3 regions of the Halioglobus sp. D3-4 genome follow, and region 2 is predicted to be linked to each of the others. Evidence: predicted binding sites of a transcription regulator. Region 2 holds the regulator's gene; each other region holds the start of a gene.
What was found. Region 2 encodes LexA, which represses DNA repair genes until DNA is damaged. Its sites were predicted from a motif close to ACTGTNTNTANANACAGT; they were not measured.
Positions count from the first base shown of each region.

Region 1: the regulator LexA is predicted to act here: its motif matches at 7,660-7,677, upstream of recA (recombinase RecA).
Region 3: the regulator LexA is predicted to act here: its motif matches at 8,739-8,756, upstream of AC0L6S_RS12515 (Y-family DNA polymerase).

Region 1 is NZ_CM147907.1:200,563-211,005, forward strand. Features, by position in the region: gene AC0L6S_RS00895 (NAD(P)H-dependent amine dehydrogenase family protein) at 1-315, shown strand, start outside; gene AC0L6S_RS00900 (hypothetical protein) at 323-1,117, shown strand; gene AC0L6S_RS00905 (SIMPL domain-containing protein) at 1,167-1,907, shown strand; gene AC0L6S_RS00910 (spinster family MFS transporter) at 1,948-3,246, shown strand; gene AC0L6S_RS00915 (SDR family oxidoreductase) at 3,258-4,115, shown strand; gene AC0L6S_RS00920 (LLM class flavin-dependent oxidoreductase) at 4,162-5,043, opposite strand; gene AC0L6S_RS00925 (3-oxoacyl-ACP synthase III family protein) at 5,054-6,019, opposite strand; gene AC0L6S_RS00930 (glutathione S-transferase C-terminal domain-containing protein) at 6,360-7,553, shown strand; gene recA (recombinase RecA) at 7,794-8,849, shown strand; gene AC0L6S_RS00940 (regulatory protein RecX) at 8,942-9,412, shown strand; gene AC0L6S_RS00945 (phosphate-starvation-inducible PsiE family protein) at 9,526-10,062, shown strand; gene AC0L6S_RS00950 (neutral/alkaline non-lysosomal ceramidase N-terminal domain-containing protein) at 10,070-10,443, shown strand, end outside.
Region 2 is NZ_CM147907.1:1,050,573-1,061,015, forward strand. Features, by position in the region: gene AC0L6S_RS04470 (vWA domain-containing protein) at 1-208, shown strand, start outside; gene AC0L6S_RS04475 (TrmH family RNA methyltransferase) at 193-969, opposite strand; gene AC0L6S_RS04480 (IclR family transcriptional regulator) at 987-1,892, opposite strand; gene AC0L6S_RS04485 (glutaredoxin family protein) at 2,080-2,319, shown strand; gene AC0L6S_RS04490 (universal stress protein) at 2,334-2,768, opposite strand; gene AC0L6S_RS04495 (hypothetical protein) at 2,888-3,334, shown strand; gene topA (type I DNA topoisomerase) at 3,443-6,109, shown strand; gene AC0L6S_RS04505 (SDR family NAD(P)-dependent oxidoreductase) at 6,202-6,975, opposite strand; gene AC0L6S_RS04510 (serine hydrolase domain-containing protein) at 7,020-8,126, opposite strand; gene AC0L6S_RS04515 (hypothetical protein) at 8,428-8,682, shown strand; gene lexA (transcriptional repressor LexA) at 8,687-9,289, opposite strand; gene AC0L6S_RS04525 (hypothetical protein) at 9,471-9,692, opposite strand; gene AC0L6S_RS04530 (PQQ-dependent dehydrogenase, methanol/ethanol family) at 9,793-10,443, opposite strand, start outside.
Region 3 is NZ_CM147907.1:2,908,755-2,919,197, forward strand. Features, by position in the region: gene lnt (apolipoprotein N-acyltransferase) at 1-334, shown strand, start outside; gene AC0L6S_RS12475 (NosD domain-containing protein) at 366-1,739, opposite strand; gene leuS (leucine--tRNA ligase) at 2,220-4,673, shown strand; gene AC0L6S_RS12485 (LPS-assembly lipoprotein LptE) at 4,685-5,257, shown strand; gene holA (DNA polymerase III subunit delta) at 5,257-6,270, shown strand; gene AC0L6S_RS12495 (hypothetical protein) at 6,447-6,632, shown strand; gene imuA (translesion DNA synthesis-associated protein ImuA) at 6,988-7,737, shown strand; gene AC0L6S_RS12505 (GFA family protein) at 7,802-8,260, shown strand; gene AC0L6S_RS12510 (DUF2788 domain-containing protein) at 8,275-8,490, shown strand; gene AC0L6S_RS12515 (Y-family DNA polymerase) at 8,819-10,246, shown strand; gene AC0L6S_RS12520 (pyridoxamine 5'-phosphate oxidase family protein) at 10,271-10,443, opposite strand, start outside.

The sequences.
Region 1 (10,443 bases), 850 kb from region 2:
CTTGGTTATAATAATGGTGAGCCCTTGTATGTGCTGGAGCACGTCACCCGTATCGACGATGAATGTGCTCCGGATTGGCCCTACCCGCCGCAGGGACAAGGTTGTCATCAGGTGCTTATCAGTGGCGACCCCGATCTGCATGTCAGTGTGCATGCAGAGGATCATTTTGAGCCCGGTGTCGCCGGGGGCGGAAATGCCTCGGCTGCGAGTTGGATAGTCAATGCGCTGCCGGGTGTATGCAGCGCTAAACCCGGTATAGTGACAGTTATGGATCTTCCGCAAATCACAGGAGCGGGTCAGTTAAGGAACGGATAAATTTGCTATGAGTACTGAGTCAGCTGAAAGACCTGAAGAACACGCAGCGCCTGCACACGAGCCGGAGGAACATGAGCTGGAGGCTCACGCACCCGAAGAACACGCGCAAGATCAGCCTGCCGCTGAAAGCACAGGCTCCTTTGAAGACGTGGGAGAAAATCCGCTTGTTGGCCAGCCATTTCCACTGGAAGAAGACGAAATTCCTGAATCGGCAACTCAACCCGAGCAAAGTCGTTCGCGGCTGAATAAACTGGCACGGAATCACGGTCTGGTGTTTCTGGTGGCGATACTGTCCTTTGCGGCCGCTGACACCTGGAGCACGCTCAGTGGATTGCTGATTGCCGACCTTCTCAGTGTGATTACCGCAGCGCTTGCGGGGATCACTATCACCACGCTTGCGCACGAATGGTTTCACTACTTTGGCGCGCGATTTTCAAGAGCGCATATTAATATTCCTACCCGACAGGGGCTGTTTGTCTATCTCTGGGATTTTGATCGCAACAGCGCAGGTCAGTTTTTGATTATGAGTGTGGCGGGCAGTATAGGCGGTGCACTGGCCGTGCTTCTGCTGTGGACCACGGTGCCGGCTGATACATTGGCTCGCGCAGTTTTGCGCAGCGCAGCGGTGGCAAGTTTTGTATATTCCGCCCTGATCGAGTGGCCGGTGCTCAGGCGCGCGAGGCACAGCGGTGATCCGCTGGCGGAATTGTCGCAAATCGATAAACGGCTCTTGTCGCGCAGCTTACTGGTCGCGAGCGTGTCCGGCATTGTGCTGACCATACTGATGATGGCTGTGAACTGAGCCACACCACCGCGACACATCAAACCACCAAGATTGGCAGGAGATTCAGGTGAAAAAACAGTTGAAAGCCCCAGCGTTAGCAGTTGCAGCCCTCTTGGTAGTGCTGAGCTTCATCGGCCAATTTGCCCATGCCGCAGATGAGCCGCAGCCGCGTATTACGGTGACAGGGGAGGGCAGTGTTAACATCGCACCGGATATGGCGGTGCTGTTGCTGAGTGTCAGCCGTGAAGCGCCGACAGCGCGGGAAGCATTAACGGACAATTCCGCGGCCATGAGCAAAGTGCTCGAGGCGATGACAGGACTGGGAATAGACAAACGCGATCTACAGACAGCCAGTTTCGATATTCAGCCGCGCTATATCTATCCCAATCGTCAGAGTGGCGGGCCAGCAGACCCACCGAAGTTGGTGGGTTACACGGTGCGCAACGCACTGTCGGTGCGCGTGCGTGATATCAGCAAAGTCGGCGAGGTGCTTGATACGTCGGTGACGCTGGGTGTCAATGAAGGCGGTAGTATCCACTTCACTAATGACGATCCATCCGCAGCTATTACGAAGGCGCGGGGCGCGGCGGTGGAAGCTGCAATGGCAAAAGCCCGTACATTGGCCGATGCGGCTGGCGTGGGATTGGGTGACATACTTGAAATCTCTGAGCAGAACTTCGCCTCGCGGCCCGCGCCGATGATGGCCAAAGGTTTGATGGCCATGGATAGCGCCGAGTCAGTGCCCGTTGCAGCTGGCGAGAACAGTTACAGCGTCACTGTAAACCTATCACTGGCGATAACGCAGTGAGTGCTTCTGGCGGCTTTGCCGGCGGCTCTGGCACAGCGTTTTGAAACAGCCTACGGTGCCGGTGCAGGACAACCCCTACGCGGTCCGTAAAAAGGCGTACTACACTCTCGTCATACTGACTATTGTCTATAGTTTCAATTTTATCGACAGGCAATTGCTGGCAATTCTGCAGGAGTCGATCAAAGCTGATCTGGCACTTTCTGACGCCCAACTCGGTTTGCTCACCGGCTTTGCCTTTGCCGTATTCTATGTGACAGCGGGTATTCCCATCGCGCGTTGGGCAGACCGTTCCAACAGGCGCAATATCGTGGCGTTATCGCTTTTTGTCTGGAGCTTTATGACGGCGATAAGCGGCCTGGTGCAGAACTATGTTCAGTTGCTGTTGGCGCGCATCGGCGTCGGTGTGGGTGAGGCTGGAGGCAGCCCTCCTTCGCACGCGATTATCTCTGATATTTTCGGTCCGAATGAGCGCGCTAGCGCCATCGGTTTCTACTCCATGGGTGTCAGTATTGGGATACTCTTTGGTTTTCTCGCCGGCGGTTGGTTGAATGAGTTTTTTGGCTGGCGCGTTGCGTTTATGGTGGTCGGTATTCCGGGTATCGTGTTGGCCATTATCGTGCGCTTTACCATCACCGAACCGGTTCGCGGACTGAATGAGGAGCGCCAGGACCACGATGCGGTGGTACCCCTGCGCGATGTACTTGCGCTGCTGTGGAGCCGACGATCTTTCCGGCATATGGCTCTGGGCGCCGCACTGAATGCATTTGCCGGCTACAGTACCAGCAACTGGATAGCATCGTTTATGATCCGTTCGCACGATATGACCACCGGTGAACTCGGTACGTGGTTGTCGCTGACAATTGGACTCGGTGGCGCAGTGGGCGTGTTCTGCGGAGGTTTGCTGGCCGATCGAATGGGGCGGCGGGACCAGCGCTGGTATTTGTGGTTGCCCTCGCTGGCAGGTTTTATCTGCGTGCCTTTTATGGTTGCAATCTACCTTGTTCCCAACGCCTATGCGTCTCTCCTACTAGGGATCGTGCCCGGTATTCTCTTTAATACTTATCTGGGGAATGTCATCGCAACCACCCATGGGCTGGTAGGTTTACGCATGCGCGCGCTGTCCTCGGCAATTCTCTTCCTGATCATTAATATCATTGGGCTCGGGTTGGGACCCTGGAGTACGGGTATGCTCAGCGATGCGTTACAGGGTTCGCTGGGCACAGATTCCCTACGTTACGCGATGCTCTATCTGTTGCCCGCCATCATGTTTTGGTCGGCCTGTCACTTTTATCTGGCGGCGCGCACACTGCGCGCGGATCTGGCAGCCGCGCCCCCGTGAAGGAGAGTTCCATGCCTGTTACACCCGGTACAGTAGAGAGCGCGTTTGCTCAGCAGGTGGTCTGGATAACCGGCGCCTCATCTGGCATAGGAGAGGCGCTCGTGAGGGCTTTTGCAGCTGCCGGCGCGAGTGTGGTGCTGTCGGCGCGCAATGTGCCTGAACTGCGCCGTGTGCGCGATGGGTGTATTGCAGCGGGTGCCGATGATGGCGCGTTGCTGCTTCTGCCACTTGACGTACAGGACTACGATGCTCTGCCCAAAGCGGTGCGCGCAGTGCAGGATGCGTATGGACGCATCGACATGTTGATCAATAATGCCGGTACTTCGCAGCGCTCTTTCTGCCTGGAAACCGAGCTGCAGGTTTACCGCACTTTGTTCGAACTCAATGTCATTGCACAGATTGCGCTGACCAAGGCTGTACTCCCGATAATGGTGGAGCAGGGTAGCGGTCATGTGCTGGTAACGGCGAGCGTGGCAGGTAAGGTTGGAGTGCCGCTGCGCACCGGGTACTGTGCCGCCAAGCACGCGGTAATGGGTTTTTTCGACGCGTTGCGCACAGAGGTTGCACACAGCGGTATCAGGGTAACCACCATCGTCCCCGGTTTCATCCGCACTAATATCGGCGCCAATGCCCTCACGGGAACGGGAGAACCCACCGGTATGCAGGACGCTGATATAGAATCGGGTATGGACGTCACTGTGTGTGCCGAACGTATCTTGCAAGGCATCGCCGAGGGTGTCGAGGAGATTACGGTCGGGGATGGACCCGAGATGGAACTGCTGGAACTCAAGCGGCAGGATCCGACTTCGACGTTCCGGTTACTGGAGTCTATGGCTGAAGATGTACGCAGTAAGCGCGACGATGGATAGCTCTGGCTGCCCCTACAATCTTTTTTGACGAAATAGACGCCGCGGCTTAGTGCCACTTTTTGGCGAGGGCGCCATGCGCCTCTACCGCATCATCAGAGGCGATGAGAACGGCGATATGCCCGGCTCCGGCCTCGCGGAATGCGTGGAGGCTGTCGGCGACTTGTCCCGCGGAGCCAGTGATGACGTGGCGCTCTATCGCCGCTGGGTCGGCGCGGAAAAGATTGGTCGCCCATCTACGGGCATCGTCTGCGCTCCAATCAGCCCGGTCGACCGAGGCGATTACCAGCACCGCCCTCTGCACTTCAGCCGGGTCCCTGCCGGCGGTTTCCGCCAGTTCGTCGAGTTGTTTTAAGCGACGCGAAAAGCTCGCCGCGGAAATAAACATAGGGAACCAGCCGTCGCCCGCAACGGCGGCTCGCTGCAGCGAACGCTCCGAGCGACCGCCGACCCAGATGGGAATATCGGGTGCAGCCGGGCGCTGCTCAAACCAGCTGTCTCCGGGTGACCATAATTCTCGCAGCTCGCCAATGCCGTGGTCCAGGGCAGCACCCCTGTTGGCGAATGTAGCCCCCGCGCGCTCGTATTCCTGCCGGTGTTCGCCGACACCGACGCCGAGCACAAAACGCCCGCTCGACAGCGCCGCTAATGTGGCGCAGGATTTGGCTACCGCGGCAACCTGACGCAACGGCAACTGGATGACACCGGTGCCGATCAGGCACTCCTGTGTTGCACTCGCTGCAACGGCAGCCATGGTGAGAGCGTCGGGTGTATCTGAGGGAAAGAAAAGGTGGTCCGTCAGCCAGATTGCCGAACAGCCGTCGGACTCCAACTGGGCGAATGCCTCGCCTGCGCTGGGCCACTGGGCGACGGGGCCTGGGCCTTTCGGCAGCACCAGCCCGAGTCCGGGCGCCATTGCTTGCCCGGTCAAGGGAGGGCGCTCATCCCAGCCATCGCAACAGGACAGCTGCAGCGGTGTAGCCGGAACCGACTGTGTTGAGCAGCACGCGGTCACCGCTGGAAAGTGTGTCGAGGTTTTCGTACCACGCGCCGCAAAACGCGGTGAGGACACCAGCTGCGCCCTGGTTGCCGGCCCACTCAAAATTGTGCCACTGTCGCCCCCAGGGGACGCCAAGTCGTTCGCCCAGCGAGCCTAATACGCTTTGGTTGGCCTGGTGGCCGACGATATGGGCTATGTCCTCGACACCCAGACCGGCGCCCTCAAGTGCGGCGCGAGATACTTTCTCGCCCATTTCCATCACATGCCGAAATGCACTGCGATTGTCGTGCTGGAAATGTCCGTTGCGAGGTACCCGCACAGCCTCGGAATGCCTCGCGTCATTCAACATGGAAATGACCTCGATGCCAAAGCCCGATTCGGTATCGCTGCGCTCTACCAGCAGGCAGGCGGCGGAGTCACCGAAGAATACTGACGAGTGGGAATCACGGTAATCTGCGCTGGCTGTCGGTCGCTCGACAACACACACTGCCGCGCGCTTTAGCGAGGAGTCCGCACTCATCATTGAATGTGCGACGGCGATGGCATACAGCGCGGACGAACAGGCCGCGTTGACATCGAAGGCCACTGCATCAGGGTTCACAGCCTGCGCAATTACCGACGCTCTGGCTGGCATCAGGTCTTCCAGAAAGGAGGCGCCGCACACTATGAGGTCGAGGTCGTCGCCACTCCATCCGGCCCGTGCCAGAGCCTGTTCGGTTGCAGAAATGCCGAGGTCAACGACGCGTTCGTGCGGGAGTGCTACACGACGGGTCTTCATGCCCAGCCGCTCCCCAACCCAGCCCGATTCGAGATTGGGTAGCACCTCTTCGAGCTGATGAGTGTCGAGAACCGTGGTGGGATGTCCATGCCCGCCAGCGACAATACGAAAACCGGTTACTTTTATCATGCGGCGAGTGTAGCAGGGAAAATAAATATTAAGAAGTCGATGGCGACCGCGAATTCTTCAATCTGTGACGGTATCTGTGAAACTGTTCAGTGCCTCACAAAACACCTGTAGACAGGTTGCGTATGAACGCTATTCGCAACTTCGGACACTGTCGGGTAGTGTCTGCTGGCCTGTCTGTTATCGCCTCCGGCATGTCGTTCAGCGCGCGATTACTAGCAGGTCCGCGACGTCGGAGGTTTACCTTAGTTATGCCGTGGATTGTGGGGCTGTGCACCGGAATAATTGCGCCGGTAGCAGATGGGTGTCAGTATTGTCGGCTTGATTGCGGTAACTGCGGATAATGGCGAAATTTATTCTCTGGGGCCTGACGGCGTCACCCTACCAGTTGAAAATGCAGGCGCTACTGGATTTTTCCGGCCACGCCTGGGAACGCTGGCCAGAGCAGGGTGGACGACTGTCGTCCCTGTGTATGTTGGTGCGCCTCGGCAGGGCGAAACGCCGCGGCACAGTCGGGCGTTTCCCGTCGATGTCCGCCGAGTTGGATGAGTATCCGGCAGTGCCGTTCTACACCGAGGATGGTCGTCGCTTTTACTACGACTCCTCCTCGCTCGCAAGCTATCTGGACCAGCATCCTGAACGTCGTGCAGAGGCGCTGCAGCCGGTTGATCCCCAACTCGCGTTTATCTGCCAGTTGATAGACGAGGCCTTCGATGAGTTCGGCCTGTATATGGTGCACCACATGCGCTGGGTCGGCTCTGCGCGTAGCACGCCGATGGGTGACATGACCGCGCGGGAGTTTCGGCCACTGCTATTACCGGGGCTGGCGCCGCTGCTTGCCGCGCGCCTCTACCGGCGGCAGGTCTCGCGCTGCCCGTATCTGTTCAGTGTTGCGCCCGAGGGTTACGACGCCGGTGTAGGCCGCGATAGAACGCCGCCGTCGCGCGCCGGTTTTCCCGCTACCCATGAACTGCTGGACGAGGCCTGGCGCGGTTATCTTGCGGCCATGGAGCAGCTGTTGGCAGAACAGCCCTATCTGTTGGGAGCCCGCTTCACACTGGCTGATGCGAGTGCCTACGGTCAGCTCGGCATGAACCTCGTAGACCCGGAGGCCATTGCTCTTCTGGAGAAACTCGCGCCGCAGACTTTGCGCTGGTTGTGCGGCATCCGCTCGGGCCTGCACAGAGACGAGGGGGGGCAGCTGATGCTGACCCCGGCTCTACAACCACTGCTGCAGATGATCGGCAAGACGTTTATACCGTTGATGGTGCAGAACGAGAACGCCTACAAAGCCGCAATTGCTCGTGGCGAAACACTGTTCAATGAAGCCGCGTTCGACTGCCACCGCGCACTGTATAACGGATACTTGCTCGATTATCCCTTCCGGACGGTGGTGAAAACTTTCCAAGTGCGTGTCTGGCGAGAGTTGAGGGTCAGTTGGATGGCTCTCGATACCGCTGCCAGAGCGACATTGGAGCGGGATTACCTGCCCGGTATCAGTGCTGCATTTGCAGCGCAGGGCAAGCCCGCAGCGTGAACACCGCTGTGGTCTTGCACCTGTCGATAATTCAGGCAGGTATTTTCCGGTAGCGTCAAATGGCCAAATTTAATCGCTTTCAGGGCTTGCAATCCGAATTCAAACAACTGAGTATATATACAGTAGTTTTGCTGTACAGCGCTTGCAATCAAACCAACGTTGCTGACAGCGGGATGAACGGGAACCAGGGCGGGATTAAACGGGAATTCGCTGATTACCAGCATAAAGAGAGAGGCCATTATGGACGCTAACAAGACGAAAGCACTCGACGCAGCACTGAGCCAGATCGAGAAACAGTTCGGCAAGGGAACTGTTATGCGCATGGGAGACAAGGAGCGGGTGGCAATTCCCTCCATTTCTACGGGCTCTCTGGGTCTGGATATTGCGCTGGGTATAGGCGGGCTGCCACGGGGGAGAATCTGCGAAATCTATGGTCCTGAATCATCCGGTAAAACAACCCTGACCCTGCAGGTGATCGCGGAGTGCCAGAAACTGGGCGGCAATGCAGCGTTTATCGATGCGGAACATGCACTCGATCCATCATACGCGGAAAAATTGGGTGTCCAGGTGGATGATTTGATCCTGTCCCAGCCCGATACGGGTGAACAGGCACTGGAAGTGGCGGAGATGCTGGTGCGTTCCGGCGCGGTGGAAGTGCTGGTCATCGATTCGGTAGCGGCATTGACACCGAAAGCCGAGATCGAGGGTGAAATGGGTGCGTCGCATATGGGCCTGCAGGCCCGATTGCTCAGTCAGGCCATGCGCAAGTTGACGGCATCCATCAAACAGACCAACTGTCTGGTGATCTTTATCAACCAGATTCGTATGAAGATTGGTGTGATGTTCGGCAGCCCGGAAACGACTACCGGCGGTAACGCGCTCAAGTTCTATTCTTCGGTGCGCCTGGATATCCGCCGTACCGGCTCGGTTATGAATGGCGACGAAGTCATCGGTAACGAAACACGGGTGAAAGTCGTGAAGAACAAGGTCTCCCCACCTTTCAAACAGGCCGAGTTTCAGATCATGTATGGCTCCGGTATCTATCAATTGGCAGAGGTTCTCGACTGGGGCGTCAAGCTCAATCTGGTGGACAAGGCTGGCGCCTGGTATTCCTATAAAGGAGACAAAATTGGTCAGGGCAAAGCCAACGCCGCCAAGTTTTTGGGTAGTAATCCTGCGGTAGCCAGTGAAATTGAAGGGCAGATTCGCGCGCAGATGCTCAATCTGGATGCGCCGAAAAAAGACGCCGAGGCCGCTAAGGACGAAAGTGAAGAGGAATCCCTGTCGGAGGAATAACACGCAGTTGGATACCGTGTTTTTAATGAACCCTTTCCACAGGCGCCGGGGTCCCGCTTCCCCCATTCACGTACTCGGCGCCTTTTTTTTTCATGGCTGACGAAGCGGAGGCGGTGGATACCGCCATTGACCCTGCTGACATCCGCCTGGCGGCGATGAACCTATTGGCACGCCGGGAACACTCTGTTTGGGAGTTGCGCCGGAAACTCAAACGCCGTTTCCCCGACGGTGAATTACTGGATGAACAGCTGGCTCGGCTCGCCGAGGAGAACCTCCAGAGTGATATGCGTTTCGCTGAAAGTTACGTCCGCCAACGTATTGAACGCGGCTATGGGCCTGTGCGCCTGCGTGAAGAGCTTCGTGAGCGCGGCATTACCCGGTCTGACATAGCGCTGACGATGGACGATCTGGAAATTGACTGGCATGCGCATGCAGCAGAGGTGTTGAAAAGCAAGTTTGGTGAACAGCCGCCGGCGGATATCAAGGAGGAGGCGCGGCGCGCGCGGTTTATGCAACATCGCGGCTTTACCACCGAGCACTACCGGCGATCGCGCCACGATTGATACACCACAGAGGGTTAATCTGTCCCCGGGTCTTGCCTGCAGCGGGAATTCCCAGTACTTTCGTTGCGTGAGCCTGGCGGTCGGCGCCGGCGACAGTTTGGGAGTGAGCGGAAATGACGGAGGAGGAACCCAGAGACGAGTCTGCTTTCCATCAGGAACTTTCCACAGACTTCCACGATCCATTGATCCGTGTACTGCACAGTGCGATTCGCCTGTGCATCAGAATGCTTGCGATACTGATGGTGCTGGTGATCTTTCTCGGCGTACTCGACGTTGTGTACCACCTCTACGACGCGCTGAAAGAGCCGCCAATATTACATTTGACTGTCAGCGAGATATTCGAGATTTTCGGCGCGTTTATGGTGGTACTGATCGCCGTCGAAATTTTTATCAATATTCGCCTGTATCTAGGCTCCAATACTTTACCTATCCAGTTGGTGGTTGCGACAGCATTGATGGCTATCGCGCGTAAAGTCATCGTACTCGATCTCACTGACACTCCCGCATCTTATGTGTTCGCCATCGGCGTGGTAACGCTGGCACTGGGTGTGACCTACTGGTTGGTTAGCGTCAGTTCCGCGACGAAAATTCGCAGCACAAAAAAGGAGGAGCCGGAGTCGGAGTTCTCGCCGGCGCAGTCTGCGGATTAACAGGCCATTGACCAACCGGGCGGTTCTGCGCAGCCTGTTTGGACTGGCAGCGGTTTTCTATGCGGCAGTTTGCGCTGCGCAGCCACCGTATCACTACAGTATTGGGCGCGGCATCGCCGATGTGACCGGTCCACTTGTCGGTGTGCAGCTTTGGGGCTTTGGTCGTCCGGATCAGCTAGGAGAAGGGCTGCATACCCGCCTGCGTTCACGGGCATTCATTATTGTTCAAGCGGATGATCCGACCCGGCGACTGGTGTTTGTCAGTGCCGATCTCGGCAGTATCGATCACCATATCACCCTGGATGTTGTCGATCGGCTGAAGCGGCAATTCGGCACTGCCTACGATCTGGACAATGTCATTATCACCGCCACCCACACGCA
Region 2 (10,443 bases):
TGTGGAGCACTGGAATGAAGAGGCTGGAGAAGTCTGGATGCGGCGCCTTCAGGAAGTCTACGACAAGGTGATCTGGTTGAATCCGGTGCCGGAGGAAGACTGGCAGTATACCCAGTCAGTGGCCATTACCAATCAGTTGATGGAAGGGCATATGTACCCGCTGACGCTTGCGGGTATGGAAGAGGGTATGGCCTACCTTTCCAAATAAGTGCCGTAGGCGATCAGGCTTGCGGTCACTGCCACATTGAGCGACTCCACGCCGTTGCGCATCGGAATTGACAGCTGCATATCCGCTATATCGCTGACCTGTGCGCTGACACCCTCTGTTTCGTTCCCCAATACGTATATCGTGAACGCCGCCCCCTGGTGCTGGAACAGTGATTTCGTTGCACTGGCGTGCAGTGTGCACACCTGTGCGCCGTGTTGCTGGCACTGACGCAATGCCGCTGGCAGGCTGGCACAAAGCAGCAGGGGGGCGCGGTACAGTGTTCCGGCACTGGCCTTGATCACCAGGGGCCCCAGCGCCGCTGTGCCCTTGCGCGGCAGGATAATACCGTCCACGTCACCCGCGGCAGCTGAGCGGATAATCATACCGAGATTCTGTGGGTTGGTGATGCCGTCCAGCGCAAGTAACCTTTGTGGCTGTGCTGCGCACTCAGCAAGAAAAGTATCCAGATCGCGGAAGTCGGGACAAATCACATCCACCGCGACGCCCTGGTCCTGCCTGCCATTTTTCGATATCCGGGACAGCTCTTCGCGGCTGTGGGTTTTTACCGGCACACCCCGTTGCCTGGCACGTTGTCTGATGTCCGCGATGATCCCCGCCTCTCTGTTGCTGTGAGCAAGGTGGACAGCATGGCAATCCAGCGTGTCGTTCTGCAGGGTTTCCAGTACCGGCTTGCGGCCATAGACGGTGACGACTTTATCGAAAAAAGACTTCTTTTGGGCGTAATCGGTAGGTTCTGACATAGGTAGACTGAGCGGTCTCAGCTCACCTTATTTTTGCCGCTGGCGAGCGCGGTGACCCGGTCTGCAGACTCTTTCATGCGCGCTGCAATTTCCTCAACCTGTGTGCCGCTGATAGCTTTTTCAAATGACCCTGCCACAAAACACATGACCGGAAGTTCCTTGTAGGCGAATACCGGTACAGTAATGGTACTGACTTCATAACGCGCTTTGGGGTCGACCCGGTCCAGGTGGTAGTGTTCATCGCATAAATCGTGTTGGTACCTCCGCGCAGCCTCATCGAGTTCGAGCAGGCTCCAGGAGTTGTGTATTCGTGATAATTCGGCCCACAGGTTCGCTTCCGTCTGGGTTTTCAGACTGACCTCGAAGCCTCTTGCGCGAATCGCAATGAGTGAAACGCGCAGTTTCTGGTCCAGCTTTTCATTGTATCCCCCGCGTGATTCGTGTGCTCTGGTAAGCCATTCTTCCAGGTATTTGGCATCGGAAAACGCGGTGAAACAGGCTGCCACAGGTGCAGTATTCGGGAGCCGTAAACCCAGCTGAAAAGAATCGATCAACGGTGTTGCTCGACCGTACAGTGCAAGCAGCACCTGATGCAGTTTGGAGCGCCCGGTAACGGCGAAGCCGATGCCGAGGTCGTTCTGCAATGCTTCAAGTTCCGGTCGGGCATATTCCAGCACCGGGAATTGTGCAAACGCGGCGTTGCCGGCGGCTATAATGGAGGGGCCCAGGCGGTATGCTTTTGTTTTGGGGTGCTGAACGAGGAATCCGTAGTTTGCCATAGTGGTAAGAATTGCATGGCAAGTGGCCTTATTCAGGTTTAATCTGCGCGTCATCTCGGTCAGGCCGAATGCCTGATGTGGATTCGCCATTAGTAAATCCAGAATAGCCAGCGCTCGCGCGGTCGGTTGGGAAAAAAGTGCCACTTTTATGCTCCGGGTTCTCGTTCAGGGTGCTCTGGCCCGAGGGTGATATTGCGGTATATATTGTTGTACTTGGAGTGGCATGTTACCGCCAGCTGGTGCAGTAGTTCAAGTGTTACTGGCAACGCATGTGAGACTGCGCTGGCGCGATTGCCAGCTGCGGGGAAAAGTGCTGGAGGGAAGTATAAACGTGAAATTATTCAGGCTCTACGGAACGAGCGCATGCCATCTGTGTGAACAGGCACACGCTATGCTGATGGCACAGCTGAACACTCGGACAGACGCCGACTTTGAGCCCGTGGATATCGTTGACTCGGATGGGCTGTTCGAGCGGTACGGCCTGTTAATACCTGTCTTGCAACACCCCGACGGGCGAGAGTTGAACTGGCCGTTCGACCCAGAGCAATTACAGGCCTTTCTGGCGTCCTGAGTGCCGGGCGGATGTTACTTCCCGACACGAACAGCAAGTACGTCACAGCTGGCACCGTGTAATACGCCATTTGCTGTGGAGCCCATCAAAAGTGCAATACCGTGGCGACCATGGCTGCCGATAACAATCAAATCAGTGCCTAATTCCTTTGCCGCGCCGTGTATTTCCACTTCCGGTTTTCCCAATACGATGGTCTGATGCTCTATGTCGATACCGTGCTTTTCAGCAAAACGTCGCATCTGCTGTGTTGCTTGTTGGTGAATCTCTTCCTGTATACCGGAGAAGTCCATGGGTATATCGCCACCGTAGGCAAAGCTCAGCGGCTCGATAACATGGATAAAGTGCAGTGCTGCCCCATTGGCATCCGCCAGCGCACGCGCCCGCTCTGCCACCGGAGTTGACTCATCGCTGAGGTCAATTGCGACCAGTATGTTTGTGTATTGGGACATGTCTTTGCTCCGTCTCGTAAACTCTGCACCATTTATAGCATAGAATGCGCCCGGGGCAACCAGCCTGAGCGTGGGTTGTTGCGAAGATGCCTTTGGCTTGACCTGAATCAGGTATATAAATGCTGACTTTCCTGCTTATTCTTTTGGTGATCGCGGTTGCCCTGGCGCCACTTGTGCAATTTTTGCCCAGCAAGCGGCAGCGCGAAATCGCTGGGTTGCGGGAATATGCCGCGGTACATAACCTGTTTGTTGAGTTTCGCGACGCCCCCGTGCGTGTTGTGGCGACCGGGCAGGCCAGGAATGTCATTTACTATGGTAAGCGCCTACCTACCAGCCGTACCGACACGGTCGTTTCGGGCGTCTGGACCCGGGATGCCCAGGGTTGGCGAAGTGTCGGCCCGCGCCTTCCTGTACCCGCGCCATTGCTGGATTTGTCGGTCGAAGTAATCGCTGCCAGCGTCGATCAATTCAGCTGCGGTGTGTACTGGCGGGAGACGGAAGGGGAGGATGGTGTGGAGCAAATAAAGCAGGTTTTGGAGCGCTGGTGCGAATTGTTAATACAGTGAAGATTAGTATTTTTTCTTGACCCCAGCGACTTGGCGACATATATATGCCCCTTTTTTGCGCAGCTTGCGCGGGGAAATTGACCATTTTTGCAGGTTAGTAAGGAGTTTATGGGTAAATCACTGGTTATTGTCGAATCGCCGGCCAAGGCCAAGACCATCAACAAGTATCTCGGCCCCGACTTCATCGTAAAATCGAGTATCGGACATATCCGGGATCTTCCAACGTCCGGTAGTGGTGCGAATAAGGCGGACCCCAAAGAGCGTGCTGCGCAAGCCGCGCGCACGCGCAAAATGGCTCCCAAGCAGAAAGCCGAGTACAAGAAAAAGAACGCGCGTAAGCAATTGGTGCGACGCATGGGTATTGATCCAGACAGTGGTTGGTCGGCAAATTACCAGGTGCTGCCCGGCAAGGAAAAAGTGGTCAATGAGCTGACCAAGTTGGCGGCAAAATCCGATGCGATCTATCTCGCGACCGACCTGGACCGCGAGGGAGAGGCTATCGCCTGGCACTTGAAAGAGGCTATCGGTGGCGACCCGTCACGCTATCAGCGGGTTGTATTTAATGAGATTACCAAAAAGGCCATTACCGAGGCGTTCCAGGAGCCCTCAAAACTGGACATGGATCGCGTCAACGCCCAGCAGGCGCGTCGTTTTCTGGATCGGGTGGTCGGCTTCATGGTGTCGCCGTTGTTGTGGGCGAAGGTCGCCAGAGGGCTTTCAGCAGGGCGAGTTCAATCGGTCGCTGTGCGCCTGATTGTCGAGCGCGAACGCGAGATACGCGCGTTTGTCCCCGAGGAATACTGGGAAATCCATGCCGACCTCGCAACCCGAGCCGGGGAGGAAGTGCGCTTTCAGGTACGCAAACAGGACGGTAAGGAGTTTCGACCGGGTGAAGAGGCTGCAGCCATGGCGGCTGTGGCAGCGTTGCAGAAACTGCCCTATCTCGTCAGCAAGCGCGAAGACAAGCCGACCCGCTCCAAGGCGCCGGCGCCATTTATCACCTCCACTTTGCAGCAGGCGGCCAGCACCCGGCTCGGTTTCAGTGTCAAGAAAACCATGATGATGGCGCAGCGCCTGTACGAGGCGGGCTATATCACCTACATGCGTACCGATTCCACCAATTTGAGCGCCGATGCGGTGGAGGCCTGTCGCTCTTACATCACAAAGAACTTCCCGAAACAGTATCTGCTCGATCAACCACGATTGTTCGCATCCAAGGAGGGGGCACAGGAAGCACACGAGGCTATTCGACCTTCGGATGTCAACGTGCTGCAGAACTCATTAAAGGGTATGGAGCGTGATGCAGAGCGCCTCTACGAGCTGATCTGGCGCCAGTTTGTCGCCGGGCAGATGCCCGATGCGGAATACACCTCAACCGTGGTAACCGCCGCTGCGGGTGACTTCGAGCTGAGTGCCCGAGGCCGCATTATCCGCTTTGACGGTTACACCCGTGTACTGGCCCCGGCCGCTCGCAAGAAAGAGGATGCAGTGCTGCCCGATGTGAAAGAGGGCGAGCCACTCAACCTGTTGAAACTCGATCCCGCGCAGCACTTTACCAAGCCCGCATCCCGCTACGGTGAGGCGAGCCTGGTGAGAGAATTGGAAAAGCGCGGTATCGGCCGGCCATCGACCTACGCGGCCATTATTTCGACCATTCAGGAACGCGGCTATGTGCGGCTGGAGAACAAGCGTTTTTATGCAGAGAAGATGGGGGATATTGTCACCCAGCGCCTGCAGAACAGCTTTGCTGAGTTACTGGATTATGGTTTTACCGCGTCCATGGAGGAGCACCTCGATGAGGTAGCGCAGGGCAAGTTGGAGTGGCACAAGCTGCTGGATAATTTCTATGCTGAGTTCAGTGAACTTCTGGAAAAAGCGGAGGAACCTGAGCCTGACGGCATGCAGCCGAATCAGCCGACGATGACCGATATCGAATGCGCTACCTGTGGGCGGCCAATGCAGGTTAGAACGGCAAGCACCGGTGTCTTTCTGGGCTGTTCCGGGTACGCCTTGCCCCCCAAGGAGCGCTGCAAGACTACGATCAACCTGACACCGGGTGATGAGGCCATCAGAGAGGATGCCGATGACGAGGCTGAATCTCGCCTGTTGCGCAGCAAACATCGCTGTCCGCTGTGCAACACCGCTATGGACAGCTACCTGATCGATGAAAGCCGCAAGCTTCACGTGTGTGGCAATAACCCCGATTGCCCCGGCTTCGAGGTAGAGGAGGGTAAGTTCAAGATCAAGGGGTATGACGGGCCCACGTTGGAGTGCGATAAATGCGGTGCCGAGATGCAGCTCAAAACGGGGCGTTTTGGCAAGTATTTTGGCTGCACCGCCGAAGGCTGTAAAAACACGCGTAAATTACTGCGCAGCGGTGAGGCTGCACCTCCCAAAATGGATCCGGTGCCCATGCCGGAACTCGAGTGCCAAAAAGTCGAGGATCACTACATATTGCGTGATGGTGCAGCCGGATTGTTTCTGGCCGCCAGTCAGTTCCCGCGCAATCGCGAGACACGCGCGCCGCTGGTGAAGGAGTTATTGCCTCACAAGTCTGAGATCGATCCCAAGTACACGTTTTTGTTCAGTGCACCCACCGAGGATAATGATGGCAATCCGACACAAGTGCGCTTCAGTCGCAAAACCAAAGAGCAGTACGTAATGACAGAGGTGGATGGCAAAGCAACAGGTTGGAAAGCGTTCTATAGTAAGGGTAAATGGCAGGTTGATGCCGCACCGGCCAAGCGTACTGTGAAGAAAAAGTCGGGTAAATAAAGGTGTGTTTATTCCTGTTGCCGGACTAAAAGGTACGCACCACAACGCCGGCGGGCGGAAATCTTTTCTACATTGAAAGTAGCTGAGTACTCTTACCGTCCCGGCGCTCGAAATAACCGTCGCGTCAGCACGGATTGAAATAGAGGGTCTACCCAGCGATAGAGGCGGCCGGAAATACTAATTGGTTTACCTTTCTCAACAGCCTTGAGACCGTCGGTCACTACTGTAGAGGCTGGATACCACATCCATTCAGGCAAACGGTTTTTCATCTCCAGCATACCGGCTGCCTCGTGAAAATCGGTATGGGTAAAGCCTGGGCACAGGGCGCAGGCGTTAACTCCAGTACCCTTCAGTGTGGCATGCAGCGCTTCCGATAGCGCAATGACATACGCCTTGCTCGGTGCGTAGTTGCAGCCGTCTGCGCGCGGAACGCGACCGGCAACTGACGCGACATTGATCACTCGACCGAAGCCACGCTCGCGCATATCCGGGATAAATAGATGGCACAGGTGTGCGACAGAGGTCATCATCAGTTGATGGAAGTCTGCCTGTTCGGCCCAGTTGCGCTCCTCCAGTAGGTTCGGGCCCGCGCTGCCGGCATTGTTTACCAGATAATCGATGTGCAGGCCCATCACCCGGGTCGTTTCATACAATGCCGCCGGGGCCGCAGGATCGGCCAGATCGGCCGTGGCGATAGAACATGTAACGCCGTTATCAGCCTCGATAGCGGCCGCCAGTTGCTCCAGTTTTTCGCGTCTACGCGCCACCAGTAAGAGGTTGCATCCCTGCTCCGCGAGTTGCCTCGCAAATTCCGCGCCCAGTCCTGCTGATGCACCGGTAATCAATGCAGTGTGTCCCTTGCTCATACATTCTTCCTCTCGATGTAACAACGCATCAGCACGGGCGCACCTTATCTTGCCTCTGGCTGGTTATTAATGTGACCAATGATGTTAAGTACAACCGCTTCGGGCATAGCAGCGTGCCAATTGGCCAGGAGGACAACGGCCAGGTCCTTCTCGCGATTTAAACCAATGAGAGACTTGAACCCACCGGTCGCGCCACCCTTGAAGACAATCTGCTCGCCGTTAGGTCCCGTTTCTTTGACTCGCCAGGTCAACGCCTGAAAGTCAGGCTCTCCGGGCTCGATCCTGTATATCGGTTTATGGGTAAGTGTCATCGCAGCTATCAGGCTGCGAGGTGCATCGCCATGACCTAATTGCGCTGTAAGATAGTTCACCAGATCGTAGGTCGTCGAGCGCAGCGCGCCCGCTGCTGCCCAGGCGTACAGTGGCCAGACCGGCGCTGGCTCTCCGCCCCTCCAATAGCCTTGGGCCAGTCGGGCCCGTTGTCCCGGCGAAGGTTCCACAACCGTATCGGTCATTCCCAATGGACCAGTGATCTGTTCGCGGATTTGTTGCTCCCACCCCTCGATACTGCCAGCGAGAATGAGGCCGAGTAAACCCACCCCGGTATTGGAGTAGCGATATGGCGCAGGGAGTGATTCCTTGGGCGACCAGGCGGAGAGAAACTGATAGAAGTCTGCTAGCGTGTAGTGATCAATGCCTCGCAGGCGGATTTCGCGAGGTAGTCCCGGTGGGTCATCGGGCAAACCTGATGTGAAATCGGCGAGCTGTAAGGGAGTGATTTTTTGCGCCGCTGGCTGCAGGGTCAAGCCCTCAGGCAGATGATCGGCAATGCTTGATTCCAGCCCGATGCGGCCAGAGTTTGTTGCTTCACCCAGCAGGGCCGCGGTGAATGTTTTGGTCACTGAGCCGATCTCAAATAGGGTGTGTTCGTCTACGGGTTCACGTCTACCATTGCGCACCCCAAAATTGTAAAAAGAAACGTTTCCACGGTGATAGACACCAACGGCGACACCCGCGTATGCGGGTGCTTTGCCAGGCCTAAGCATCGGAGTAACAAACTGATTAACTGCCTCTGTGACGTTGAGCGCAAAAGCGGAGGTATTCCAGCATATAGCGACCAGCAGCGCGGATAGCGCGACCACACATTTCATTTAGACTCCCCGCCCAGTGGGTGTAATTCTCACAGATACACGGGCCCAAGCTTCAATTGAGCTATATAGGCTTTGCTACCACACAATTCGCTACCGTGGTCGCTACACAGATGCTAGTGCGGTCAATTTACCAGATCAAGTGAATTTGGCTCATTAATACGAGGTAGGGAGCGAGCGGTGGAGACGTTCAAATCGGTCAGCCAGTCGTAGGACGTATATCCCAGTTCGCGGATTGCGAATGGTCGCATCGCGCTGCAACTGGTAGACTGCTCACTGTGTTAAATGAATAGAGGCTAATTGAGTGAGTACATCCTTGCTGGAAATTGTTGATCGCGGCGATGGCGAAATCGTCCTGCAGCGTGCGGATAGTGATTCAGACCCCCTGCTTACTGTCAGTTTCTCTGACGAAGCGCGCATCTACATAATGGACAATAGCCTTGAGGTCGCCAAGGCGATGATACAGGCTGGTATTCAGGCAGCAGCAGCAATTTCTGAACGCGGTGAGGGCGACGGCGAGACTGACGAAGCACAAGAGACCCCACGCGTACTCCACTAGGCGGTTATACTCCTCTGCGCAGTACCCCTACGCTAAGGCCTTCAATCGCGAAGGCCTTCTCACGTAAATCGACAACAATGGGCTGGTAGTCGGGATTTTCCGGCAGTAAATGCAGCAGGTGTTTCTTGTTCGTATGCTGCAGGCGTTTGACGGTGACTTCGTCTTCGATGCGTGCGATCACGATATCGCCATTTTTGGCCACCGGCGTGCTGTGTACTGCCAGCAGGTCGTCATCGAAAATACCCACGTCGATCATGCTGTCGCCCTGAACCCGGAGGAAAAAATCGGCATGCGGCTTGAAGAAGTTCGCCGGGAGATCGCAGTATTCCTCGATGTGCGCTTCGGCCAGGATAGGGTTGCCCGCTGCGACGCGACCGATGATGGGTATGCCTGCACTCTCTGGTAGTCGTATGCCACGCGAGGCTCCGGCTATCATTTCTATCGCGCCCTTGCGCGCTAGCGCCTTGAGGTGTTCCTCTGCGGCATTGGCCGATTTGAAGCCAAGTTTTTGTGCAATATCGGCACGGGTAGGAGGATAGCCCGTCTCGTCGATGTGCTGGCGGACAATGTCGAGTACTTGCTGTTGCCGCTGCGTGAGCTTTTCCATCACGTGCATCCTCTGTGATTTTGTACAGTTACTGTGATTATATACAGCAAAGATGCGATTGCAATGACTGTGTGAGCAAACTCAGCGGCCAGGTTGGCATCTGGCGCGCCAATGCGCAAGGTTATCCGCCAGAGGGTCGCTCTTGGGCCTGAGTGTCTGGGTAACTTGCTAGGGGAAGGGGTTAGTGCTTTACCGGGCCGGTTTTCTGTTTGTAGATAATATAGGCGAGCAGTACTAAAGCGAGTTCAGCTCCGGCCAGCAGGAAAATACTCTGGCTATTGAATGCGGCTGCCAACGCCTGGCCACTGGCTGCGAAAAAATTAAGTACCAGGCCCATATTTAAAGCGGTGATTACCGCCATGATGACGACTACGACGACATTCAGTTGCTTCACACCAGCCATTTTCTGCCTCCGGATGTTTTCACCAAGCAGCTTTTTGTTGGACCCGTCGACCAACCCTACCACCAGAGCCTGAATACAGGCAAGTGATTCAGATCACCGGTCAATCGACTGTGTTCTCCTTTTCGGCCTGTTGCCGCAGAACCTGCCCGCGTTTTGCCTGCTCAATGACATAGGCGCGGATTGCCTCAGATTGCTCAGTGCTAAGGTTGTCAGCGAATGACGCCATGCCCCGGTCTTTTAACTGACCGCCGCGTACCACGGCCTCCCAGCCCTGGGCGTCCCACAGGAAGGCGGATCCGCGCAGATCCGGAACAAGTAGCCCGGAGACGGCGTTGAGGCCGTGGCAGCCCATGCAGACATCCTGATAGGTGGTGTGCCCGAGTTTGACAGTTTCTGCACTGGCCGTGGACTCGGGGGGATTGAACATCACGACCGGTTTCCACGACACCGGCGGCAGTTCCGCTTTTCCTCCCAGTTTGAACGTCAACACGCGGCTCACATTCGGTAGGCTTTCGGCCTGTACGTACTCGCCAAAGACCAGCGCGAAAGCGCCGCCCCAGCCGACATTGACGGAGATGTACTGCTCGCCGTCAACTTCATAGGTCATCGGCGGCGCTACCACCCCAGTCTGCGTGGGGAAGCTCCAGAGCACTTCACCGGTATCGGCGCGGTAGGCGACAAACTTGCCATCGGCTGTACCCTGAAGCACCAGGTTGCCGGCAGTAGCCAGTGTGCCACCGTTCCATGGCCC
Region 3 (10,443 bases), 1.9 Mb from region 2:
TGCAGAACTGCTGATCACTATCAGCAACGACAGCTGGTTCGGCGACTCCATCGGGCCCTGGCAGCACCTACAGATCGCCCAGATGCGGGGGCGGGAAAATGGCCGCTATGTGTTGCGCGCGACCAACAATGGCATCTCTGCCATCATCGACCACCAGGGGCGAATCGTGAAGCGCACGGAGCAGTTTGTTGAGACCACTCTCACTGGCCAGGCGGAGGCGATGCTGGGCAATACGCCGTTCAGCAGCTTTGGGAACAAGCCAATGGTGATCGCCTGCTTCCTCGGGTTAATCCTTATGTGGCTGATGTATCTGGGGTTCTGGCGGGAGAACTAGTGCCCCTGAACGACCAGACTTTATCAACCCGTCAGTTTGGGCAGTCCTCAAGCGCACTGAGCGTAGGAACAGTGAGATCGGGTGTGGTGTCCGGCGGGGTACCGCCCGGCCCTGCTACATCTGCGGCAATAACAAAGATTAGCGGCTGGCGGGGAAGTGGCTCACCTTCACAGAGTTCAACCGTTCGACCAAGTGCGCGATTGAGTTGCGACACCGTGTCCTCATGACCATGAACCCATCGATAGGGAAATTTATTGCCACTAATATGGGCTATATTGTACTTGAGCTCCGTTCCCGTAACAGGTTGACCCAGTACCGAGGTACGATCAGGTGTGCCAATAATCACTGCGTGAGAGTCTGGGTCGGAGCTATAGAAGGAGTTTCCGATAACTTTGTTACCGTCGTCCTCGACCCTGATTCCGTAAGTGACATCGCGAAATAAATTGTAGCTGATGGTATTGTCGGCAGCGAAATCGAGCACCACCCTACGCACAGGCTCCTGTATATAGGCATCGTCGGTGCACTCCATCGGGAGAGTGTTTTCGCCCATTCTCGACCCGACCCAGACCCCGTTGCGTCCTCCCCAGAAAAGGTTGCGCTCAATTAGATTGTTATCAGAGGGAAACCGGCGCTCGAAGTATCTGGGGCTCTCGGGGAATTCACCACAGTTTTTATACAGAAAGAGGCCGCCAGCGCTATTGCCTGCGAAGAGATTGCTCCGAACCGTATTTTCATAGGAGCCATCAATGGCCAAACCTTCACGGCCAACCCCCCAAAACCAGAAATCAATGCCATTGAGCGTAGCCAATTGCCCGCTGGGCCCATTCTCCCGAAAACCATTGTTAACTATAAAATTTTGCTCGATCGTGTTCCGGCGTGAGCCCGTCTCGAGATAGATACCCGTGCTTCCCGCCTCCGCTATCAGGTTTTTCTGTACCGTGACACCGGACACGTACGCATCAATGTAGACGCCGACGCCGTGTGATTTACTGAAGTAATTCTTCTCCAGCAGTATCTGATCAGTTGGTGTTAGATACTCTTCCCCTTGCTCAAAAGAGCGAAAACCCTCTCGTAGAATTCGCAAGCTGTTCAAGAAGCCTTCCACATGGCATGAACGAACCGTAACGCCGGTGAGCGCCGTACCCTCCGGGGCGGCGATAACTATGCCACGCAACCCTGTCGAACCCTGTGCCTGTATCAGCGCATTGCGACAATCCAGGGTGACGTTCGACGTTGAAATTTCAAAGCCCCCCGTGTAAACACAGGATGGATCGAGGTGAGAGTTTTGTGTGATTTGTACCCTGTCAGCAGCACTGCTGCACCCGATAAGCTGGGAATCCGCTGCAAGCGGACTGAGTTTGCAGCCGCTCAACCCTGCCACCATCAGCAGCAAGAGTGCAGGCATAGCTACCGGTTTTCGGCGGGATTGCGGTCGAATTGAGCGGTGGGAGGCTGGTGCGAGTTTTATTATTATGGTGCTGATCAAAACTTATCCCTCACTTCGATTTGAGCACTTGCCCGTTCGGGCTAATGTCAATTACGATATCGGCTGGTTCTGTTCTTACCGTCAATAATAGGTGGTCGCACTGATATTGTGCAACCTTGGCGCCCATCTGCTGCTATAGGGATGGGGCCGGATGTTGAGCCTGCCAGATAACGTAGGTCTTGATGTTTGAATGGTATAAATTCGTTACTCAGGAGCGGTTTGTCTCCCCGCGTGTACGAACGGCACCCTATCGGGGTATTAGGACCAGTTACAAACTTCGCAGGTCTGTCGAATTACTGCTAGAATCCGGCATTAATTTTCGCTCGCGAAAGCCTCACATTGAGGCCCTACCCCGACCGATATTCCTTCAGACACCAAGGACGCATCGCGCACCCCGCAATGGATCAACAATACAACCCACAGGCACTGGAAAAGGCCGCCCAGACACACTGGCTGACCAACAAAAGCTTCGCCGTACAGCAGGATGACGCGCGGGAAAAATTTTATTGCCTGGCGATGTTCCCCTATCCCAGCGGTCAGTTACATATGGGCCATGTGCGTAATTACACCATTGCGGACGTGATCGCCCGCTACCAGCGCATGCAGGGCAAAAACGTACTGCAACCCATGGGCTGGGACGCCTTTGGCCTGCCCGCAGAAAATGCGGCCATCAAGCACAAGGTGCCGCCGGCGCAGTGGACGGCGCAGAATATCGATTACATGCGCGAACAATTGCAGCAACTGGGCTTCGCATATGACTGGGAACGGGAACTGGCGACCTGCGATCCTTCCTATTACCGCTGGGAACAGTGGTTTTTCACCCGGCTGTTTGAAAAAGGCCTGGCCTACAAGAAGAAGGCCGAGGTGAACTGGTGCGAAACCGACCAGACCGTGCTGGCCAATGAGCAGGTGGTGGACGGCTGCTGCTGGCGTTGTGACAACCCGGTGGAGCGCCGGGAGATCGACCAATGGTTTATCAAGATCACCGATTATGCCGAGCAGCTGCTGACGGACCTGGACACGCTGGATCAGTGGCCGGAACAAGTGCGCACCATGCAGCGCAACTGGATCGGCCGTTCTGAAGGGGTCGATCTGGACTTCACGCTCAAGGATGGCAGCGCACTCAGTGTCTATACCACTCGGCCGGATACACTGATGGGCGTGACCTATGTCGCCGTGGCGTTGCAGCACCCAATCGCAAAAACCGCCGCTGAGACTGACCCGGCATTGGCAGCGTTCATCGAATCGCAGGGCAATATCAAAGTCGCTGAGGCCGATATGGCCACGATGGACAAACTCGGCATGGCGACCGGCGTCACCGCCATCCATCCGCTCACTGGTCAGGAGGTTCCGGTATGGGCTGCCAACTTCGTGTTGATGAGCTATGGCTCCGGCGCGGTAATGTCGGTACCCGGCCACGATCAGCGCGACTGGGAATTCGCCACAAAATACGATTTACCCATCGTGCAGGTTATTGCCCCCGCCGCGAATGAAACCTGCGATCTCAGCCAGGCCGCCTTTACCGAGAAAGGTATACTGGTTAATTCCGGCGAATTCGACGGCCTGGATTTCCAGCAGGCGTTCGCCACCATCGCAGACCGCCTGGAACACGAGGGCAAGGGCAAGCGCACGGTTAACTTCCGGCTGCGCGACTGGGGTGTCTCACGCCAGCGCTACTGGGGCGCGCCTATTCCCATTATCAATTGTGACAGCTGCGGCGCAGTGCCTGTGCCGGCGGCAGACCTACCGGTTATACTGCCCACCGAGATAGCATTTGAGGGTGTCGGTTCACCGCTCAAAACAATGCCGGAGTTCTACCAGACCACATGCCCGAGTTGCGGCGGCGCAGCCACGCGGGAAACGGATACCTTCGACACCTTCATGGAATCGTCCTGGTATTACGCGCGCTACGGCTGTGCCAACAACAATGAAGCCATGCTCGACGGCGAGGCGGATTATTGGGCGCCAGTGGATCAGTATGTCGGCGGCATCGAGCATGCGATCCTGCACCTGCTGTATTCGCGCTTCTTCCACAAACTGATGCGCGATGAGGGGCTGGTCAGTTCCGACGAGCCTTTCGTACGCCTGCTCACGCAGGGTATGGTGCTCAAAGACGGCGCCAAGATGTCCAAATCCAAAGGCAACACGGTGGACCCGCAATCGCTGATCGAGCGCTACGGTGCCGACACGGTGCGCCTGTTCAGCATGTTTGCCGCGCCGCCGGAGCAATCCCTGGAATGGTCAGACTCGGGTGTGGAGGGTGCCAACCGCTTCCTCAAGCGGCTGTGGAAGATGGCGGGTAACTATGCAGCAGCGGGGGCCTCTCCGGCACTGGATAAGGCTGCGCTCAACGATCAGCAAAAAAACATTCGCCGCAAGCTGCACGAAACCATCGCCAAAGTCGGCGATGATTACGGCCGCCGCCAGACATTTAATACCGCGATCGCGGCGATCATGGAGCTGTGCAATGACCTGGGTAAACTGGACGACGAACCTCAGAGCCGCGCCGTACTGTATGAAGCGCTGCACGCTATCGTCCTGATGCTGAGCCCGATTGTGCCGCACCTTAGCCATGCGCTGTGGCCAATTCTGGGTGGCAAAGGCGATATCCTGAACGCCCTCTGGCCCGTTGTTGACGAGAGCGCCCTCACCCGCGACAGTATCGAGATGGTTGTGCAGGTGAATGGCAAAGTGCGTGCAAAGATGGAAGTCCCGGCTGCGGCAGACAAGGACACCGTCGAGGCTCTGGCGCGCTCACAGCCGAACGTGAGCCGATTTCTGGACGGGCTCAGCGTACGCAAGGTCATTGTAGTACCGGGTAAGTTAGTTAATATTGTGGCCGATTCCAAATAGCGAGACTCACTATGTACAAGCGCTTCACGCACTACGGTTTGATCCTTGGCATCACTGCGCTGCTGGCTTCCTGCGGCTTTCACCTGCGCGGCACGGGTAATGTCGGCGCCTCGATTCCGGACGCCTGGAGAAATATGCACCTGGTGACCGGCAGCCCCAATGGCGAATTCAGCCGGGCCGTCACAGCCCAGCTCGCCGCCAACGGAGTGCAGTGGTCAGAAGGCGACACGGCCAGTTTCGACCTTCTATTGGGCCCGGAGCGCTTTGAACAGCGCAGCCTTTCGGTAAACTCCGAGGCACGTGTCGCTGAATATGAACTCACCATGAGCTCTGAATTCTCGATCCTCGACCCAAACAAGAAAGAGATCGTTCCCGCCACCACGGTGACCGTCGTCAAACAAATGGAGAACGACCCGCGCAACGTGGTCGGCAAGGAGAGCGAGATTCGCCTGATTAAGGGTGAAATGCGCACCGATCTGGCACAGCAGATCACACGCCGCATCAGCTTCTACGCGGCCAGCATCTTGCAGGAGGAATCCCAATCAGATGACAATCCGCAAGAAAGCCCACCCGAAAACAAGTAATGCGCCTCTACCCTGAGAAACTGGCTGGCCACCTCCAGAAAGACCTGCTTCCTGTATACCTTGTCAGTGGTGACGAGACACTGTTAGTGCAGGAGTGCTGTGACCAGATCCGCCAGAAAGCTCGGGAGGCAGGCTGTAGCGAGCGGGAAATCATCGACGCCGATATCGCCGGCTTCAACTGGCAGGATATTCTGCACAGCGCTGCCAGTATGTCGCTGTTTGCAGAGCGCAAGCTGGTCGAACTGCGCCTACCCAGTGGCAAGCCCGGCGCACCGGGCAGCAGCGCCCTGTGCGAATATCTGGATATCAGCAGCGGCGACGATGTCCTGCTGATCGTCTCCGGCAAAATCGACAAGCAGTCCACCAACAGCAAATGGTACAAGGCGCTCGACAAGGCCGGCGTCACCATTCAGGTGTGGCCGGTGGATGCGAAAAGCCTGCCCCGCTGGCTGCAACAGCGAGTGCGCGGCGCGGGTATGAGTATCGACGACGATGCGCTGCAACTGCTGTGTGATCGAGTGGAGGGCAACCTGCTCGCCGCGGTACAGGAGGTCGAAAAACTGAAACTGCTGGCGCTCGATTCGAACATCACCACGAAAACGGTCATCGATGCGGTCTCTGACAACGCGCGCTATAACGTATTCGAAATGACAGACAACGCGATCAAGGGCGATGCCAGCACCAGCCTGCGCATGTTGCACGGCTTGCGCGCAGAAGGCTCTGAACCACCGGCGGTACTGTGGGCGCTCGCCCGCGAGATTCGCACATTGTACGAGGCAAAACTGGAATGCGACAACGGCCGCAGTCCGCAACAAGTGCTCTCTTCTCTGCGTGTCTGGCAAAACCGTATGCCCATCATGCAGGCGGCGCTGGCGCGTCACGATGCCAACTCGCTGGCGCTGCTGCTGGAGCAAGCCTCGCAGGTTGATGGCAGCATCAAGGGTTTCGCCGGCGGCAAGCCCTGGGATAATCTCGAACGCCTTGTCACCGGGCTCAGCCGAATCTCCGCTTAACGCTTTCCGACTTTCCGACTTTCCGACTTTCCGACTTTTCGACTTTCCGACTTTCCGACTTTCCGACACGAGTTAACCTGGTATCGCGGCATACTCCAGACTCTTTCAGTATATCTGTGGGAAAGCGGGCTGGTTCTGGTTTCTAGCGGGCGGTTCCAAGGGTGTGGAGCGAACCAGTGACGGCCGCAAGCTCGCTCTCCTCCTCGGCTGCTGCGCAACTCAACCATTTTTTGCTGCGCAAAAAATTGGGATTCGAACTCTGCTCGCAGAAAGCCTCCGAGGAGGAGAGCGAGCTTAAACGCGGCCCGATTGTCACTGGTCCGCGCCACACCCTTGAAACCTTATCCAGCATCGCACCGTAATTCATTGGTGGCTTTATGGTACGAAGGAGAGCCCCGGGGAGTTGCAGTACCTTGGTGACAATCAGGCCACGCTTAAGCTTGCCAACTGTTGCGGGGGGATTTCGGCGAGCAGAGCCTGCCCCTGTTTATGGATAGTGTTCGAGTCCCAAAAAATGCGTAGCATTTTTGGTCGAGTTGCGCAGCCGCCCGCAAGCACGGGCAAGCTTGTGGCCGTCACCACGGTAACGCAACCTCCCGACGACTCGGCCCACCAACGACAAAACTTCACAAAATTCACACCTTGCATTCTGCAACTTTCAATACTACTGTATGTTCATACAGTGTTATAGACAAGTTAACCCAAGAGGCAAATGCCATGAAGATGAATGAGATGCTGGAGCAGGTCACCAATCGCAACGACACCTGGCGTGGTCGCCACCGCCATTTCGCGGACCATGGAATCTCCGCGAACAATGATTGCCACGGAGCCCAGGGCCTTGCCACTGGCTATTCGGCACTGGATACAGAGCTACAACAGAATGGTTGGCCGCTGGACAGCACCATCGAGCTGTTGAGCGACGGTTGTGGGATGGGCTCCATGGGGCTGTTTCTGCCGGCCATGGAAAGCCTCAGTGCACAGGGCCGCTGGCAGGTGTTTATCGCTCCGCCCTACAGGCCTTACGCCCCTCTGCTGGCGGCGCGGGGTATCGACACCCAACAGGTTTTACTGGTCCACCCCCAGAATAGGCAGGATCTGTTATGGGCCACCGAGCAAGCCCTGCGCAGCAGTACCTGCAGCGCGGTATTCAGCTGGCTGGGGGCACAGGAATACAGCTACGGGGAGTTGCGCAAACTGCAGCTCGCTGCTGCCAGTGGCGACAGTCTGGCGGTGCTGTTCCGCCCCAACCAGGCGGGCCGCAACCATGCGCCGTCCAGCCTGCGTATGCAAATGCGGGAGTATCGCAAGGTACACATCCTCAAACAGCGTGGCGGCAACCAATCTATTGATGTGGACTTATCCCCGGAAGAAGAGGTGCCACTACAGCCACAACTGTGGGAGCTTCCGGTCTGGAACGCCAGTAATCCACACGGCGCGGCAATGGGTACACCGGCACCCGTTGCCTGACACGCCTGTGATAAAACGGCTGAAAGTCTCTATAATCAGCGCAACCTGAATATGGAGCCCGGCGATGCAAACTCCTCTGAGAGGCAGTTGCCAATGCGGCGCTGTCACCTATACCGTTAGCGCTGCCCCCCTGTTTACCTACGCCTGCCACTGCCACAGTTGCCAGAAGCGTACAGGCAGCGCGTTCAGCCTGGGCTTGGTTATCACCACTGATACCCTGCAGCTGGAAGGCGCTTTGACATCCTGGAGTCGCGTTTCAGAGCAGGGCAACAGCAATACCCGCTATAGCTGTGCCAGCTGCGGCAATATCATTTACGGCATTGGTGACACCAGCCCCGAGCTGGCCAAGTTACAGGCCGGCACACTGGAGGACACCAGCGAGGTAGAGCCCGAGGTTCATATGTGGGCTGTCACCAAACAGCCCTGGCTTGTTCTACCCGAACGCGTGAAACAGTTCGAAACACAACCGGACGATGGACTTGCGCTATTTCAGGCGGCGCTGGACTACCGGACACAGGCCTGAGAAGAGCAACGTCAATGGATCACTGGCTGACAGAATACGGCGTTACCCTGGGCGTGGGTGCCCTCATCCTGTTTATGCTCTTTATCGTGTGGGATCTGGCCCGGCGCAGCAACGCCGGGAAATTCGGCACAATCATACTGTACGTCGGCCTCGCCATGGGCATTGCAGGTTTCCTGCTGAAAGTCATCATCACGTATCTGCTGGAAAATGCGGGTAACGCTTCGCTGTAATCAATCTGCGCGACTGTTTCCGTAACGGTATCGCTGTGAAATTGAAGTTAGCCAGCCCATCCTTATCAACGCGGAAAATCGCCCACTCTTACAGCCAGAATCTGGTATTGCCGACGAATCGGCACGACCATTCGTAAAATCACCAGCAGCAACGCCTCCACTTGTCCTGTGCTATTAAGCGATACGTCCCCGGGTGCTACCCCGTAAGGTTTCCTCTCGCACTGGACAAACGCCACCCTCTCAAGAATACTGTATGTATGTACAGTATAGATACCACAATGGGGCCTCTCTCCCAGCAATTCCCGAACAATGACAGCGGAAACAAGCCGTGAGCCTGTGGCTGTGCCTGCGCTTTGATTTATTGCCCCTGCACTGCCTGAACCGCTGTGAGCAGCAGCCGGTAGTACTGCTGGCTGCGCAGCGCGTACTGCACACCAATGACTGCGCCGCAGCTATGGGGATACGCCAAGGTATGGGCACTGCCACAGTGCGTGCACTGGCAGGTGATGAGCCCGTGCGGCTACTGGAGCGCAATGAACAGGCTGAACAACACTGCCTGCAACAACTGTGCTGCTGGGCCTACAGCATCACCCCGACGCTGTGCATCTGGCAGGCCGACTGCCTGCAACTGGAAATCAGTGGCTGCCTGAACCTGTTTCAGGGGCTCGATGCCCTGCTCCGGGAGGTGACAAGCGGTATCAGCAGCCGTGGATACCGTGCGTGCTATGGGTTGGCACCGACGCCCAAGGCGGCCTGGCTGCTGTCCTTTGCTGCCCCGGAGGCTGCCATGGCGATCCAACAGCCACTGGAAGAGCGGCTCAGCCCCCTGCCCCTCAGCCTGCTGACTCAATTCCCCACCACGGTAGATTCCCTGCGCCGGGCCGGGCTACATACGCTGGGCGACCTGCTAAAGCTGCCACCCACCGCACTGGGGCGGCGCTGTGGCAAGGAGTTCAGCCACTTCCTGCAGCAACTACTGGGGCAGCGGGAGGATTTACAGGTGGATTACCGCCCGCCCGAGACATTCAGCGATACATACTGGTTTGGTTATGAGGTCAAAACCAACAGTGAACTGATGCCTGCGGTACAGCGCCTGTTGCAATCGCTGTGTCGCTTTCTGCGCAACACCCAGCTGCGCACCAGCGAGATCACCTGGCAGATGGCCGGCATAAATAACAAGCAGCAGGATGTGTGCGTGCGCAGCACCAGCAGCCACAGTAACTGGGAAAACTGGTACCAACTCAGCCGCATTCGTTTTGAGCGCCTGCAATTGAGCGGTGGCGTGGAGGGCCTGGCCCTCACGTGCCAACAACTGCAGCCGGGACAACAGGACAGCATCGATTTATTCAGCCCACGTAACCAACGCGAACCACTGGCCAGCCTGTTGGACAGGCTGCACAACCGTCTGGGGTTACAGGCGGTTGAAAAAGTCGACTGCCGCGATGAGCACCTGCCGGAATTTGCACTGCTGGTCAGCAGCGACGATCACAGTGATGAGCGCAACACCACCGCACCCTGCGCCCAACGCCCTTTCTGGCTGATGCCGCAACCGAAGGCCCTGCGCCAACACGGCACACAGCTGTACTGGAACGGCGCCCTGACACTGCAGTACGGGCCAGAGCGCATCGAAGACAACTGGTGGCAGGAAGCGGTCAGCCGGGACTACTACATCGCCGCAGATAACAGCGGCCAGCACTACTGGGTGTTTCTCGACCGCCTGGCCAGACGGTGGTATATCCACGGGGTGTTTGCCTGATAACAGCGCGGCGCCCTGCCCCGGCTAAAAAATTCCGGTGTCTTTACCGTCCAGGCTCACCACGTTGTTTTCGGCCCAGTATTCGCGTATCCCGGCTTCCCCGCGCTTGTCTGCCCAGTTAGTCAACGTAGGGCGCTCGCCTTTCAGCTCATAGTAGGGCACCGCGTAACCACAGGAAGTCTGAACCAGCTCCAAAT